Regions from separate parts of the Thalassotalea montiporae genome, predicted to be linked through region 3. Evidence: predicted binding sites of a transcription regulator. Region 3 holds the regulator's gene; each other region holds the start of a gene.
What was found. The regulator LexA, encoded in region 3, represses DNA repair genes until DNA is damaged. The targets are predictions, from matches to a motif close to TACTGTATNNNNATACAGTA.

Region 1 (4,472 bases), on a different contig from region 3:
GTTTCGTTCACCTTCAAGTGTATAGGTTAATGCCGCGAAGTCTTGCTCACCTGAGATAAGGTTATACTCAATCCCATTAATGAATAGATAAAGTGCATCATATGGATCGCTTGAATTCTCAGTGTTGGCTTCTGAAGATACCGCCCATTCAAAACTTAGCTCTCCCTTACCTTCAATTTGAGCCATCACAATGCTTAATTGATTATGCTCAATAGCGCCGCTTTCAATACTGCTATTACTCGTGTTCTGCTGCCAGTTTTGTTGGCCACCGCTATACCAATTAACTTCCTTACCCGATGCCAGACTATTGTCAAAGCTCGGCATAGGAGCAATCGCTTGTCCTGACAAATAAGCGGAACTTGTTTTCACGCCAGTATCGTCTGCAGTGATTGTTAACCTTGCGCTATGATCATCAACTTCAGTTGGCTGATAAGTGATTGTTAAGTCACAACTTGCGCCGATAGCCAGCGACGAACACTCACCATCAGTAATAGTAAAACTCAAATCGCCGACAATTGAATAGTTAAGATTAACAGCCTGCCCACTGTTGTTAGACACTCTGACTAAAGCGGTTTCTGTACGATTAACCCCAACAACATGAAAATCAGCATGTTGTTCAATAGCAATACCTTGATAGATGCCATCAATCCAATCGTTAAATTCCGCGACACGCGCATAAACGCCTGGGTAGCCATCAGCGGCGCAGCCAATCCCCCAACTAACAATGCCTACTTGTTGCCAACCTTGGTTTGTATTTAGTACGAGTGGTCCACCGCTGTCGCCTTGGCATGAACTTTTGCCACCTCCAGCTACCGCAGCACAAAGCATTTTATCGGATACTCCACCTTGATTAGGGTCACTATCTGGGCCAATCAAGGAATTAACTAACGTCGTATTGCATTCAAGGTTGGTAAGCAACTCTAAATCTACTTGATGTAATACATCTGGAATATCAACTAAATGCTCTTCCCCCGGCTGATAGCCCGTACGATCACCCCACCCCATCGCTGTCACCGTTTGATGATCTAGCGCTGCATTATCAGTGGTAATTTTTGACGCCAAGTTAACCGCCGTAACGTTAGCTGCTTCTGTTAACTCAATCAATGCAACATCGTTATTAAGCGCAATAGGATCATATTCAGGATGCATATAGATGCGAGCAACGGAACGTGCATTTTGGGCTCCATCAGATAAATCATACTCACCAATATTCACTTTAAATGAGTCAGTTGTTTCACCATCCACGCAATGCGATGCAGTCAGTAGCCACTTGCCACCTAAAAAGCTAGCACCACAAAATGATGTTTGAGCACCATCGACTATCGTTGTCACAGATACTTCTACTTGACTACCCAATAGACCATCTTTAAATGCTTGACCGTCTTCTTGAGATATCGCAACAACAGGGATAGTACCAACAAAATCTGGATACAAAGTGCCACTTAATATTGGCCCAGGCGCATTGTTATAAATAATTGCACCTATGCCACCTCCAGCTTCACAGTGATTAACTTTAGTGGCAAATGGCACCTCACCACGCTCCATAAAACAAATTTTACCCTGAGCGTTGGTACATGCCTTTGCGCCTAGCCCGCAATCAATAATTTCGCCCCTAGCCTCGCCTTGCGGACTAAACATAAATGGCTGAGTTGCAACTTCACCGTCTTTTGCAATTAGCAACGATAAAGGTTGCTCATTAGTAATGACCAAAGCCGACACCCATGGCCAATCACCTTGAGTTGCCACTTGGCCACCGACAATTCTTGGTTTGATCAACGAGTTGACGTTTTTCGCAATTGTAGAGCTCGTCATTAAAATTACGGTGCTTGCCACAATCACTGAGAAGATTTTCATCGAAGGTTCCTAATTAATAAGACTGCCACCACAAGCCTTATTAGCGCCGCGAACACGGATAATGCTTATAAAGCTGACAAAAAATTAGCGCGGAAATTATACATCGCTACAAAGGCACAGCATATCAGACGAGTAAAACGGCTTAATTGATTTAGCTTCGCTTAGCATCAATCGCCGCGCGGCAGCAAGCTTTAATCCCCCCAAAAAAATTGAACAAACTTTATTCAAGCAACACTTGCAATTAAACAAAAATAGATATACTGTTTATTTATACAGTATTTCTATACCGAGGAACTTCAGCATGAAAGTACAGCCAATAACAACACGTGAAACAACGATTGATAACAATGAAGCAACTTCAGTAAGTAACCTTTACCAACTAACCCCTTGGTTTGAAGAGAAAATCGTTAATGACTCTACGGGTATAGAACAGCAAATTAGCTTGCTAAGCCAACGCTTCAGCGAGAGTCATAAATGGGTATTAGTGATTAGCAGCGATAGCCATGCGTTCGATGATTTTTATAAATCCACAACACATAATTCGCATCACTACGGTGACAAGCGTATAAGCCAACATTCAGCGAATACGCTTACTCAAGCTAAAATGAAAACCCAAAATGTGCTTTGGGTTCATGCCAATAAGGTTAATGTGGCACATACCAATATTGAAAAAGCCTTAACGAAAGGTAATTGTGCAGCTGTTGTCCTTATTAATGCGCAACTAAACACAGAGCAACAAGTACAATTGCAGGATTTAGCTCATCTAGGTAAAACACACTGTGTTTTGTTGAGGCACTAATTCACGTAAAATAAGGTTTTTTCTTTACCGGATGTTCCCTTGGCAAATATAGATAATGTAAACAAAGATAAAGCCTGCCCGTGTGGTTCGGGCATGACTTTTTCGTTGTGCTGCCAGCCTTTCCTAACTGGAGCTAAACTGCCAGTCAACGCAGAGCAGTTAATGCGCTCTAGATTCTCAGCATACTCAGAGTGCCACGCTCAATATATATTCGATACATACACACAAGAAAGCCAACAAACAAATTCCGTATCAGACATTGAAGAATGGGCTAAAGAAAATATTTGGCTACGTTTAACTGTTCATCAACACAACCCATTAGCACAACCTGCCCAAGTGGAGTTTTCTGCATTTTATCTACACCAAGATGGAGTTTACGAAATGCGTGAGTGTTCAAACTTTATTAAAGAAAACGAGCAATGGCGCTATCACGATGGTGAAATTATCAAGCACGAACAAATAGCAACCATTAAACGAAACGATCCTTGCCCTTGCTTAAGCGGTAAGAAGTACAAAAAGTGCTGCGCAAGATAACTAGTCAACAACAAAGCCCCACCAGATACTGCAATCTAGTCTTTGAATTACATTAAACGAACAAATAGATTGGTTAATTGTGGCGCAGAAAAAAGATTCATAAACACAAGTTTTATGCTCAAAGCAAAACCTAAGTAACTGCACCCATGTTGGCAAGGCGTCATTTTGAGGTTAGTAATTGTGCTAATCTCAAAAATATCAACGCAGTTTATAAGCGTTTTAACCAGCCAGAATAATCAAGTATTTATTGAAATTTGCATTAAAAAGAGATTTAAAAAGCAGAAGAGTTGCCAAGTAAGTGACTAGGCAAATTGCTCGGTAATTAGCGGCTGCTCTGTTTTAATTAAGGAATGTTGAATCGATTTCAACCAACCTTTTGCATCAAGCTGCATACGTTTAGGTGATGACTCTTGTGGTTCAGAAACGGTACTTTCTTTGGTGCCTGCCAACTCCTCTGAACCAGAAAGACTGCGAGTTTGGCAATGAATACTCGTATTACCAACAACATGTGTCGGTAGATGATGTTTATTATCGCGAAAGCTAATTGGCTTAGGGTTAAGTGCATCACTCAATTTAATGGACGCCATTAAGTCTTGCTCAGCCAGTGCCGCTTGATCATATTGAGCGATTTGATTGCTGTTAGTTATGCCTAATGAAGCAGGTTTTGGAAGTTCTAGTTCAGCACGTAAACGCGCATCAGTGATTTCAGCGACGCTTTGCTCAGTTTTTGGCATAAGAAACTGGCTTTGCTGACGTACATCATCATTTAACATCGCGAGCATCAACGAAAAATCAGCACGTCTTTCATGATGAACGCATTTATTTAGCGATTCACCAAGTTGGTGCTCATGTTGAAGATGGATGTTTTCTATCAAAGGGTTTGCTGCCAATAATACTGCTAGTGGAACAACTAACATATCGGCGCAGATTGCTTAACCTTTAGAAAAAATTGTCAAATAAGTGGGAAGTTTTAGTTAACTGTTCAAAGGGTGAACATACCGAATAAATATAGACCAAATTAGTCATTAGGCACTGAAGCAATCAGTGTGATTTTCAACCTCAAGTTAGCGATTAAACGTTAACCAAAAAAATTGAACAAAAGATAGCAGCAGGCGAATAGACTAAAACTTAATCTAAAATTTAATATGGGTTTCAAGTGATATTCGCCTATTGCCCAAATTGTTAATTTTTTGCCATAGTGTGGCTATTGAGGCTGTAAGAGGAAGCTATTGGCCTTTTATTGGCCATTGCATCACGAAACACGCACCACCTAAGCGACTCTTCT
Region 2 (4,472 bases), on a different contig from region 3:
GTGACACTGTGCATGAGGCATCTCAAGACAGCGGTGCCACTATTAATGATGTAAACCCCAATTTACCCAACATAGGTGAAACGCGCGGATTTACAAATACTGCTGTAGGTAATCGTGGCAGGTATAGATCGCCTTTTGTTTTGGATGGGCAAACTAGTTTTCAGATCAGCGATAACGTTACCGATATTCTCTCATTTAATGCGACCAATACTGCGCAATTTGCTAATGCCACTGTCGGTACCTGGTTAGTTCGAGAAGTAGCAACGATCCCGACACCAAATATGATGAGTTTGTTTGCATTGGCGCTGGTAGGGCTATTTATTCGACGTAAACATGGCGTCCGCCATTAAAAAATGTATTCGCCAGCAAATATGCATTCGCTGTAAAAAATGTTTAAACAATTGATTTTCGTTTGCGATGTGATGTTTTTCTGCGCTTTTTATACGCTGGCTTTTGTGGACTTTTCAACCCTTGTAATGAGTTGGGCAATTTCTGGCTAAGCAAATTAATTAAGCCGTGCAATGAACCTTCTATAGGCTGCATAAATTGCCCATAGCTACAGGCTTTATCGGCAATCTGGTTAAGTGATAACTCCCAGCGTGCGGTTATATCTGGCTGAGTACAATCGTTAGGTAAGGCATCAATTAAGCCTTTTCCTGCATCGGTTGCATGAATTTGTTTACCTTGGCGCTGTAAAAAGCCCCGTTTAAATAGCAAGTCAATAATTCCTGCGCGGGTCGCTTCTGTGCCTAGACCGTCGGTTTCTTTTAAAATGGCTTTAAGCGATTTGTCGGTGACAAAGCGGGCAATCCCCGTCATGGCGGCAAGCAAAGATGCATCGGTAAAATGCTTCGGTGGCTCGGTTTGCTTCTCTCGTAAATGCCCTTGTTGGCAAAATAAGGTTTGCCCTTGGGTTAAGGTTGCGAGGGCAGGGTTGTTATTTTGCTGTTCACCGTCATCTGCTTTGTTACTGGTAGATTTAGCTTGCTCTGCTTTCGTGCTTCCTCCTTTGCTATTTTGGGAGGGAGTAAAGAGCGATTTCCAACCCAGTTGTGACACTATGTTAGTGCTAGCGGTAAATAACCCGCCGGCAATTGAAAAACTCGCTTTAATCTGCTGATAGCAATAAGCAGGAAAAAACTGTGCAGCATATTGGCGGCAAATCAGTTGATAAATATTTTTCTCAAAATTGTTTAAATTAAGCTTAGCTGGCGATTTGGTGGTAGGGATAATCGCGTGATGAGCGCCTACTTTACTGTCTTGCCAAGCACGGCTTTTACGCTTGGGATCGGCATCGCTTAACTGCTTTGCCAGCGGCAGTTGGCTGTCTTTGAGCACGGCAAGTATTTGCGGTGCTTGGCTAAAATGCTCGGTAGGTAAATAACGGCAATCTGATCTTGGGTAAGTGATCAGCTTGTGTTTTTCATACAGTGCCTGACAAACGTCTAGCACTAATTTAGCATTCATTGCATAGCGCTTAGCCGCATCAATTTGCAGGGCAGACAAGTTATACGGCAGTGGTGCGTTTTGTTGTTTGTCTTGCTTTATCAGCTCAGTGACTTGCGCTGCTTGCTGGTGAATGCGGCTCACCACATTTTCTGCCAGCGCTTTTACCACAACCCGTCCGTCTTCATCTTGATAAGGCTGGCAGGCTTCACTCGGTTGCCATTTGGCCATGATGTTTGGCGCAGATGTGGCTTGGCTATCTGTGTTCTGGTTAAGCGTGCTCTGGTTGAGTGATAATTCGGCTTCCACTTCATAAAAAGGCTTACTAACAAAGTTGGTAATTTCGCGATCGCGATTGACCACTAAGCCCAACACGGGGGTTTGTACTCTGCCGACCGACAATACCCCTTGATAGCCCGCCTTGCCCCCTTGAATCGTCAGTGCTCGGGTCAGGTTAATGCCATAAAGCCAATCGGCGCGGCTGCGTGCCAACGCTGAAACCGATAGCGGCATAAAAGCTTGATTAGATTTCAATTGGCTAAGGGCTTTTTTCACTGCGGCTGGGTTTAAGTCGCTAATTAATAGACGCTTTACCGCTGAGGTTTTCGTTTTATTGAGCTTTAAATAATTAAGCACTTCATCGACTAATAGCTGGCCTTCCCTGTCAGGATCGCCTGCGTGAATAACTTCATCCGCTTTTTTCAGCCAATTACGGATCACGGTTAATTGACTTTTGGTTTTGTACTTAGGTTTTAATTGCCAACTCTCTGGAATTATCGGCAGATGTTCAAGTTGCCATTTCTTATAGTGCTCACCATAAGCTTCAGGCTCAGCTTGTTCCAAAATATGGCCAATACACCAAGTGACAATATCGCCGTTGCCTACTTGAATATAACCTTGCTGTTTCTTATGCGGTTTGGGGAGCACATCAGCGATGGCTCGTCCTAGGCTAGGTTTTTCGGCGATATACAGCTTCATCAAGTGGAGTTAAACAAGTGCTAATAGAGTGATAAAGCGAGTGTAACTTGATACTGGTTAAATATCCAGTTGCTAAGGTGGTAGCAAGAATAGTTATCGGTAATCAATAAGCTATAGGTACTTGCGGAATAAATTAGGGGCGCAATAAATTAAAGGCAATGGTGTAATAAATTTTTATGCCCTGCGACTGATAAGGAACACTTATAAAAATTATTCAAGGATGAAGCGATGCGCACCCCTGTTAAAAAAAGACTGCAATTCTTATTGACCGCCCTAGTGGTATTTACCGCAGGCTTTCAGTTATTGCCAGAGCAGTTGGTGGTCAGCTCTACACTGACGGTTGAAAACCTAGTTGCCATGTCGCCGCTGCTGTTGGCGGTATTTGGCTACTTTATTTTCTTACCTGTGTTGTATTGGTTTTGGGTGATTAAGGCCGGTCAGCAAAAGCCTTGGAAAATGTTACTGATCTTTTCATTAAGCGCGTTATGCGCTCGCTACAGCTTTCCTAGCAACATTGCTGAATATTTCGAGTTTATTACGTATTTGCGCTATCCAATTATCGGTGTTTTGCTGATTATCGAATTGTATTTAATGGTGACCATAGTAAAAGGCCTATGGCAGGCCAGAAAGCTAAGTGGCGATCCGCGCGTTCATGCGTTTAATCAGTACCAAAATGATGATAAGAAATTAACCCTAGCTGTGCCATTTGCATGGGAGCCGGCTAGTTGGTATTACGCTATTCCAAAATTCTCGCGTAACCACGCAAAGGCGCTGGCGCAGTTACAGGTAAATTCCACTCAGCGTTGGCATTGGTTGTCATTGCTCACAGGCTGTGTAGTGCTTGGCACAAGCTGTTATTGGTTATTGGCAGGCTGGAGCGAGCTTGTGGCGATTATTGTTGCCAGTTTTTTCTTCTATAGCGTTATTTTTAGTACGGCAAATCATCGTATCGCAAGGCATTACTCTGTTTACCTATTAGGAGACAAACTAGTGGTTAATGCTGCCTTTTGGAGTTTTATTGTGATTGACGTTAAAGCGATTGCAGAGGTCAATTTAGGTGATTTTCAGCAAGCAGACAATAAAGAGCAATTACTGCTTGGTAAAGCGAAGGCCACAGGCACTGACACATATAAAGGTAAGGAGAAAGGCAAAGCTGCCAATATTGAGCTGGTGTTTAGCGAGCCACAAACTTATATGGCAATGATGGGACAAATGCCAGAGCCAGTTAACAAGCTTTGGCTTGCTGTCGATAAGCCAGAACAACTAAAACAGCAATTGTCTGAAGCTTTGGCTGCGCCAATACGCTTAGCAACTGCGAGCTAACCCATAAGATGCTAACGCATTAACAACGTGCGTGGCTGCGCGAGTATTGCGACTAAAGTACTCACTTAAAAACTCTAATGTAAAACCTTAGCTTAAAAAAGCGCGCTAACTTGAACTTGGTCGCGGCCCAAACGTTTTGCTTGATATAGCGCTTTGTCAGCACGTTCAAATAATGGTGACCAAGTTTTATCTGTGCTGGAAAGGGAAGCGGTACCAACACTAACCGTGATGTTTATTTGTTGTTGGTCGTTAATCACAAACGGGTGCTTAGCGCACTCTTCGACAATACGTTCGGCGATAGTTAACGCTGCATCTGTGTTGGTAAATGGCGTAATAATGGCAAATTCTTCACCGCCAATTCGGGCAAAGGTGTCTTCTTCACGTACAAATTGTTTAATTAACTGGGTTAGTTGCATTAACACTTTGTCGCCAACATCGTGACCATAGTTGTCATTCACTGCTTTAAAGTAGTCAATGTCGAAGAGGATCAAGGATAAACGTTGCTGATGACGAACCGCTTTATTGTGCTCTTCTAGCATCATATTGTTAAAGTGACGCTTATTGAAAATTTTGGTTAAAGGGTCGGATAAGGCCAAAGCGTGTAGCTTTTGGTTTTCTTCAAGTTGGTGTTGCAGCGATTGAATTAGGGCTTCTTTTTCCGAAATATCACGTATGGTCGCAAGTGCGATTTTCCCTGCTCTTGTCGGAATTAGGTTAAGCGTTAC
Region 3 (4,472 bases):
TAGCAAAAAGCAAAATTGCAATTATTGGCTTAGGTTATGTTGGCCTGCCATTGGCAGTAGAGTTTGGCAAACAGCACCAAACCATTGGCTTTGATATTCATCAACAGCGGGTTGACGAGCTAAATGATGGTTTAGACCGCACTAATGAAGTTGACGCCGAAGAATTAAAGCAAGCGAGCAAGCTGGTATGTACCACAGATAAAACGCTGCTCAAAGGTTGTGATTTCTATATTGTTACTGTACCAACCCCTATTGATAAACATCGCCAACCGGACTTAACTCCCTTGCGCAAAGCATCAGAAATGCTTGGCAGTGTAATTGGTAAAGGTGCAACTGTCGTTTATGAATCAACCGTTTATCCGGGGGCAACGGAAGAAGACTGTATTCCGATTATTGAAAAAATCTCTGGTTTAACGCTGAACCAGGATTTCTTTGCTGGTTATTCCCCTGAGCGTATTAACCCTGGCGACAAAACTCACCGCTTACCGACAATTTTAAAAGTCACTTCGGGCTCAACTCCTGAAATCGCTGATAAAGTCGATGCCCTCTATGCATCAATTATCACGGCAGGCACCTATAAAGCTTCGTCTATTAAAGTAGCTGAAGCTGCTAAAGTCATCGAGAACACGCAGCGTGACGTTAACATCGCGTTAATTAACGAGCTATCGGTTATTTTCAATAAGCTTGATATTGATACGTTAGAAGTGTTGGAAGCCGCGGGCACCAAGTGGAACTTTTTACCGTTTCGCCCAGGCTTAGTCGGTGGGCACTGCATTGGGGTTGATCCTTACTACCTAACACACAAAGCGCAATCAGTGGGCTACCACCCTGAAATGATTCTTGCAGGGCGCCGCCTAAATGATGGTATGGCGCACTATGTGGTTTCACAGCTTATCAAAGGTATGTTGAAAAAGCGTATTCAAGTAGAACAGGCTCATGTGTTGGTGATGGGCTTAACCTTCAAAGAGAATTGTCCTGATCTTCGCAATACCAAAGTGATTGATATTGTTGAGGAACTTAAAGAGTACAACGTAAATGTTGATATTGTTGACCCGCTATGTGCTTGTGAAGAAGCGCAAGAAGAATACGGTATTAAGCTTACTGCCGAGCCTAAAAAAGGTGATTATGACGCGGTGATTTTGGCGGTAGCACACGACGAGTTTAAAGCGATGGGGGCTGAGCAAATTCATGCGTTAGGTAAAGCGACACATGTCTTGTATGACTTAAAGTGTGTGCTTCCCAAAGACCAAGTTGATATGCGTCTATAGAGCAGAGTGTATGAATAAGTACGAACAAATATGCCAAGAATTGAAAGCGCAGCCTAAAACTTGGTTAATTACAGGTGTTGCTGGCTTTATCGGTTCTAACCTTTTAGAAGCCTTACTAAAACTAGATCAACGAGTTGTTGGTCTTGATAACTTCGCCACAGGCTATCAAAAAAACCTGGAAGAAGTGAAACAACTCGTTTCATCAGAGCAATGGCAGGCGTTTACGTTTGTAGAGGGCGATATTCGCGATGTTAGCACCTGTTTACAAGTATGCGATGGTGTTGATTATGTTTTACACCAAGCAGCTTTAGGCTCTGTGCCGCGCTCACTGGCAGATCCAATTACCTCTAATGCAGCCAATGTTACAGGCTTCTTGAATATGCTTGAGGCAGCAAAACAAGCAAATGTTACGAGCTTTACTTATGCCGCCAGCAGTTCTACTTATGGTGATCATCCGGCATTGCCTAAAGTTGAAGAGAATATTGGCAGCCCACTTTCCCCTTATGCGGTAACAAAATACGTTAATGAGCTTTACGCGAATGTCTACGCTAGAGCTTATGAATTTAATTGTATTGGTTTACGCTACTTCAATGTGTTTGGTTGCCGGCAAGATCCTGATGGCGCATATGCGGCGGTAATTCCAAAATGGACTGCTGCCATGATTAAAGGCGACACTGTGTTTATCAATGGTGATGGCGAAACCAGCCGTGACTTTTGCTATATCGACAATACCGTACAAATGAATATTCTAGCGGCCACCGCGCCCGCTGAAGCGAAAAACGCGGTATACAATGTTGCACTTGGCGATAGAACGACGCTCAACGAGCTTTATGCATCTATCAAGCATGCCTTATCAGATAATAGTGTTCAGATTGCAACAGAGCCTGAATATCGAGATTTTAGAGCGGGTGATGTTAGACACTCGCAAGCTGATGTTTCTAAAGCAAAGTCAGCACTAGGATACGATCCAAGCCATCGTATTCAACAAGGTATTCTTGAAGCTATGCCTTGGTATTTGGCGAATGTAACCTAGCCTTTTGGGAATATTGCAAGCCAGCATATTCTCTCGCCTAGATCGTGCGTTTTAAATTGGTCTTGCATATCCATACAGTGTGTATATACTTACAGTAATGCTGTATGGATATCAGGAGAGGACCTGTATCGCTATGAAGCCATTAACCGCACGACAATCTCAAATATTTGAGCTTATCAAAGATAAAATTGCTGATACTGGCATGCCACCAACACGAGCTGAAATTGCCGACTTCTTCGGTTTTAAATCAGCTAATGCTGCTGAAGAGCACTTAAAAGCACTAGCAAAGAAAGGCTACATTGAAATGCTGCCAGGTACTTCACGTGGTATCCGGTTAGCCGATGCATTTGTTGAAGAATCTGGTTTACCGTTAATTGGTCAAGTTGCAGCTGGTGAGCCAATATTGGCGCAAGAGCACGTAGAAGATCGTTATCAAATTGATGGCAATTTATTCCAACCGGCTGCAGATTACTTGCTGCGTGTTAACGGCGAGAGTATGAAAGACATCGGTATTATGGACGGTGATTTATTGGCAGTGCATCAAACAACTGATGTTCACAATGGCCAAGTCATTGTCGCGCGGGTAGAAGATGATGTTACTGTGAAGCGCTTTAAACGCGAGGGTAATGTGGTTTATCTGCATGCAGAGAACGAAGAATTCGCACCAATAGAAGTTGATCTAACCAGTCAGCACTTTAACGTTGAAGGTATTGCTGTTGGCGTTATTCGAAATGCAGATTGGATGTAAGATAAAGCATCTCTTTTCAAGGTTTATTTTTTTATCATTAGCTAGACGAATAGATTGATAGTCTTTTGTTTAGTTACCTGACCTATATTTTTCTAATTAAGCCAGCGAATTTCGTTGGCTTTTTTATGTCCAAAAAACCTATCACTACTAAACTTTCTAGTTGACTGCATCCCCTCTCAAGCGCTTGATAGCACATAATTTAATCGACGCGGGGCTCTTTTATTAGAGCTCATACTCTACTGATAAATAAGGAAAAAATAATAAGAATTGATCATAAATCACTAGATCTTGATTAAAAATTGAGTAATTCTAGGTTGTAAAGTGCGCAAACAATAATAACGAATAAAACATAAGAATAAGTGATGTGCGCACAACAACTACATTACAACATACATCACAACACGATCTGCAAAGTAAGCCCACGTCGAAAGTTTTACTATCGACGGCTTTGATGTCTTTGTTATTCAACAGGGTAGAGGAGATGTCGAGTGAAAAGACGTAACCTAGGTTGGCTGTTTTTGGGGAGCATTTTTAGTAGTACGTTGTTTTCCAGCACAGCTTGGGCGGAGATGGAGCTGAACTTAACCAAAGGGGTTACCGCAATCAGCAATGAGGTTTATGACCTTCATATGCTGGTACTGTGGATATGCACCGTAATTGGTATTTTAGTGTTCGGCGCAATGTTTTGGTCGATGGTATTCCATCGCAAATCAAAAGGCGTTAAGCCTGCAACTTTCCATGAAAGTACCAAGGTAGAAATACTTTGGACTGCCATTCCCATTGTTATTCTCATCGCGATGGCAGTGCCTGCCACTAGCACATTGATTGAGATGGAAGATAATGATAACTCAGACATTACCATCTTAGTTACAGGTTCTCAGTGGAAGTGGCATTACAAATATTTTGACCAAGGTATTGAGTTCTATTCGGTGCTTTCGACACCAAGAGAACAATTTGACAATCGCGATGGCAGTGGTCAAACAAAAGGTGAAAACTACCTATTGGAAGTAGACAAACCATTAGTTATTCCCACTAATAAAAAAGTCCGCTTCTTAATTACTTCTGACGATGTTATCCATTCTTGGTGGGTACCTGCTTTCGCAGTTAAGCAAGATGCCAACCCTGGTTTTATCAATGAAGCGTGGACTAGAGTAGACGAGCCTGGTGTCTATCGAGGCCAATGTGCCGAGCTTTGCGGCAAAGATCATGGCTACATGCCAATTGTTGTCGAGGTTAAATCTGAGGCAGACTATGCCACTTGGGTGAGTGAGCAAAAGCAATTGATTGCTGATGCCAAAGCCGCGGAGGCTGCCTCGCTTAACGCCAATGTTTCGATGGATGAGCTAATGCAGCTCGGTGAAACCACATATACCGCCTACTGCGCCGCTTGTCATCAGCCAACAGGCTTGGGTTTACCGCCAGC

Region 1: the regulator LexA is predicted to act here: its motif matches at 2,113-2,132, upstream of ACSLUR_RS14040 (ImuA family protein).
Region 2: the regulator LexA is predicted to act here: its motif matches at 2,476-2,495, upstream of ACSLUR_RS00680 (DNA topoisomerase III).

What each region holds. Positions count from the first base shown of each region.
Region 1 is NZ_JBQRUO010000004.1:289,780-294,251, forward strand. Features, by position in the region: gene ACSLUR_RS14035 (trypsin-like serine protease) at 1-1,854, opposite strand, end outside; gene ACSLUR_RS14040 (ImuA family protein) at 2,156-2,653, shown strand; gene ACSLUR_RS14045 (YchJ family protein) at 2,693-3,187, shown strand; gene ACSLUR_RS14050 (VC2046/SO_2500 family protein) at 3,490-4,104, opposite strand; gene ACSLUR_RS14055 (ATP-binding protein) at 4,414-4,472, opposite strand, start outside.
Region 2 is NZ_JBQRUO010000001.1:148,703-153,174, forward strand. Features, by position in the region: gene ACSLUR_RS00675 (hypothetical protein) at 1-350, shown strand, start outside; gene ACSLUR_RS00680 (DNA topoisomerase III) at 394-2,424, opposite strand; gene ACSLUR_RS00685 (hypothetical protein) at 2,653-3,747, shown strand; gene ACSLUR_RS00690 (sensor domain-containing diguanylate cyclase) at 3,840-4,472, opposite strand, start outside.
Region 3 is NZ_JBQRUO010000007.1:143,345-147,816, forward strand. Features, by position in the region: gene tviB (Vi polysaccharide biosynthesis UDP-N-acetylglucosamine C-6 dehydrogenase TviB) at 1-1,268, shown strand, start outside; gene ACSLUR_RS16980 (NAD-dependent epimerase/dehydratase family protein) at 1,279-2,301, shown strand; gene lexA (transcriptional repressor LexA) at 2,435-3,049, shown strand; gene coxB (cytochrome c oxidase subunit II) at 3,619-4,472, shown strand, end outside.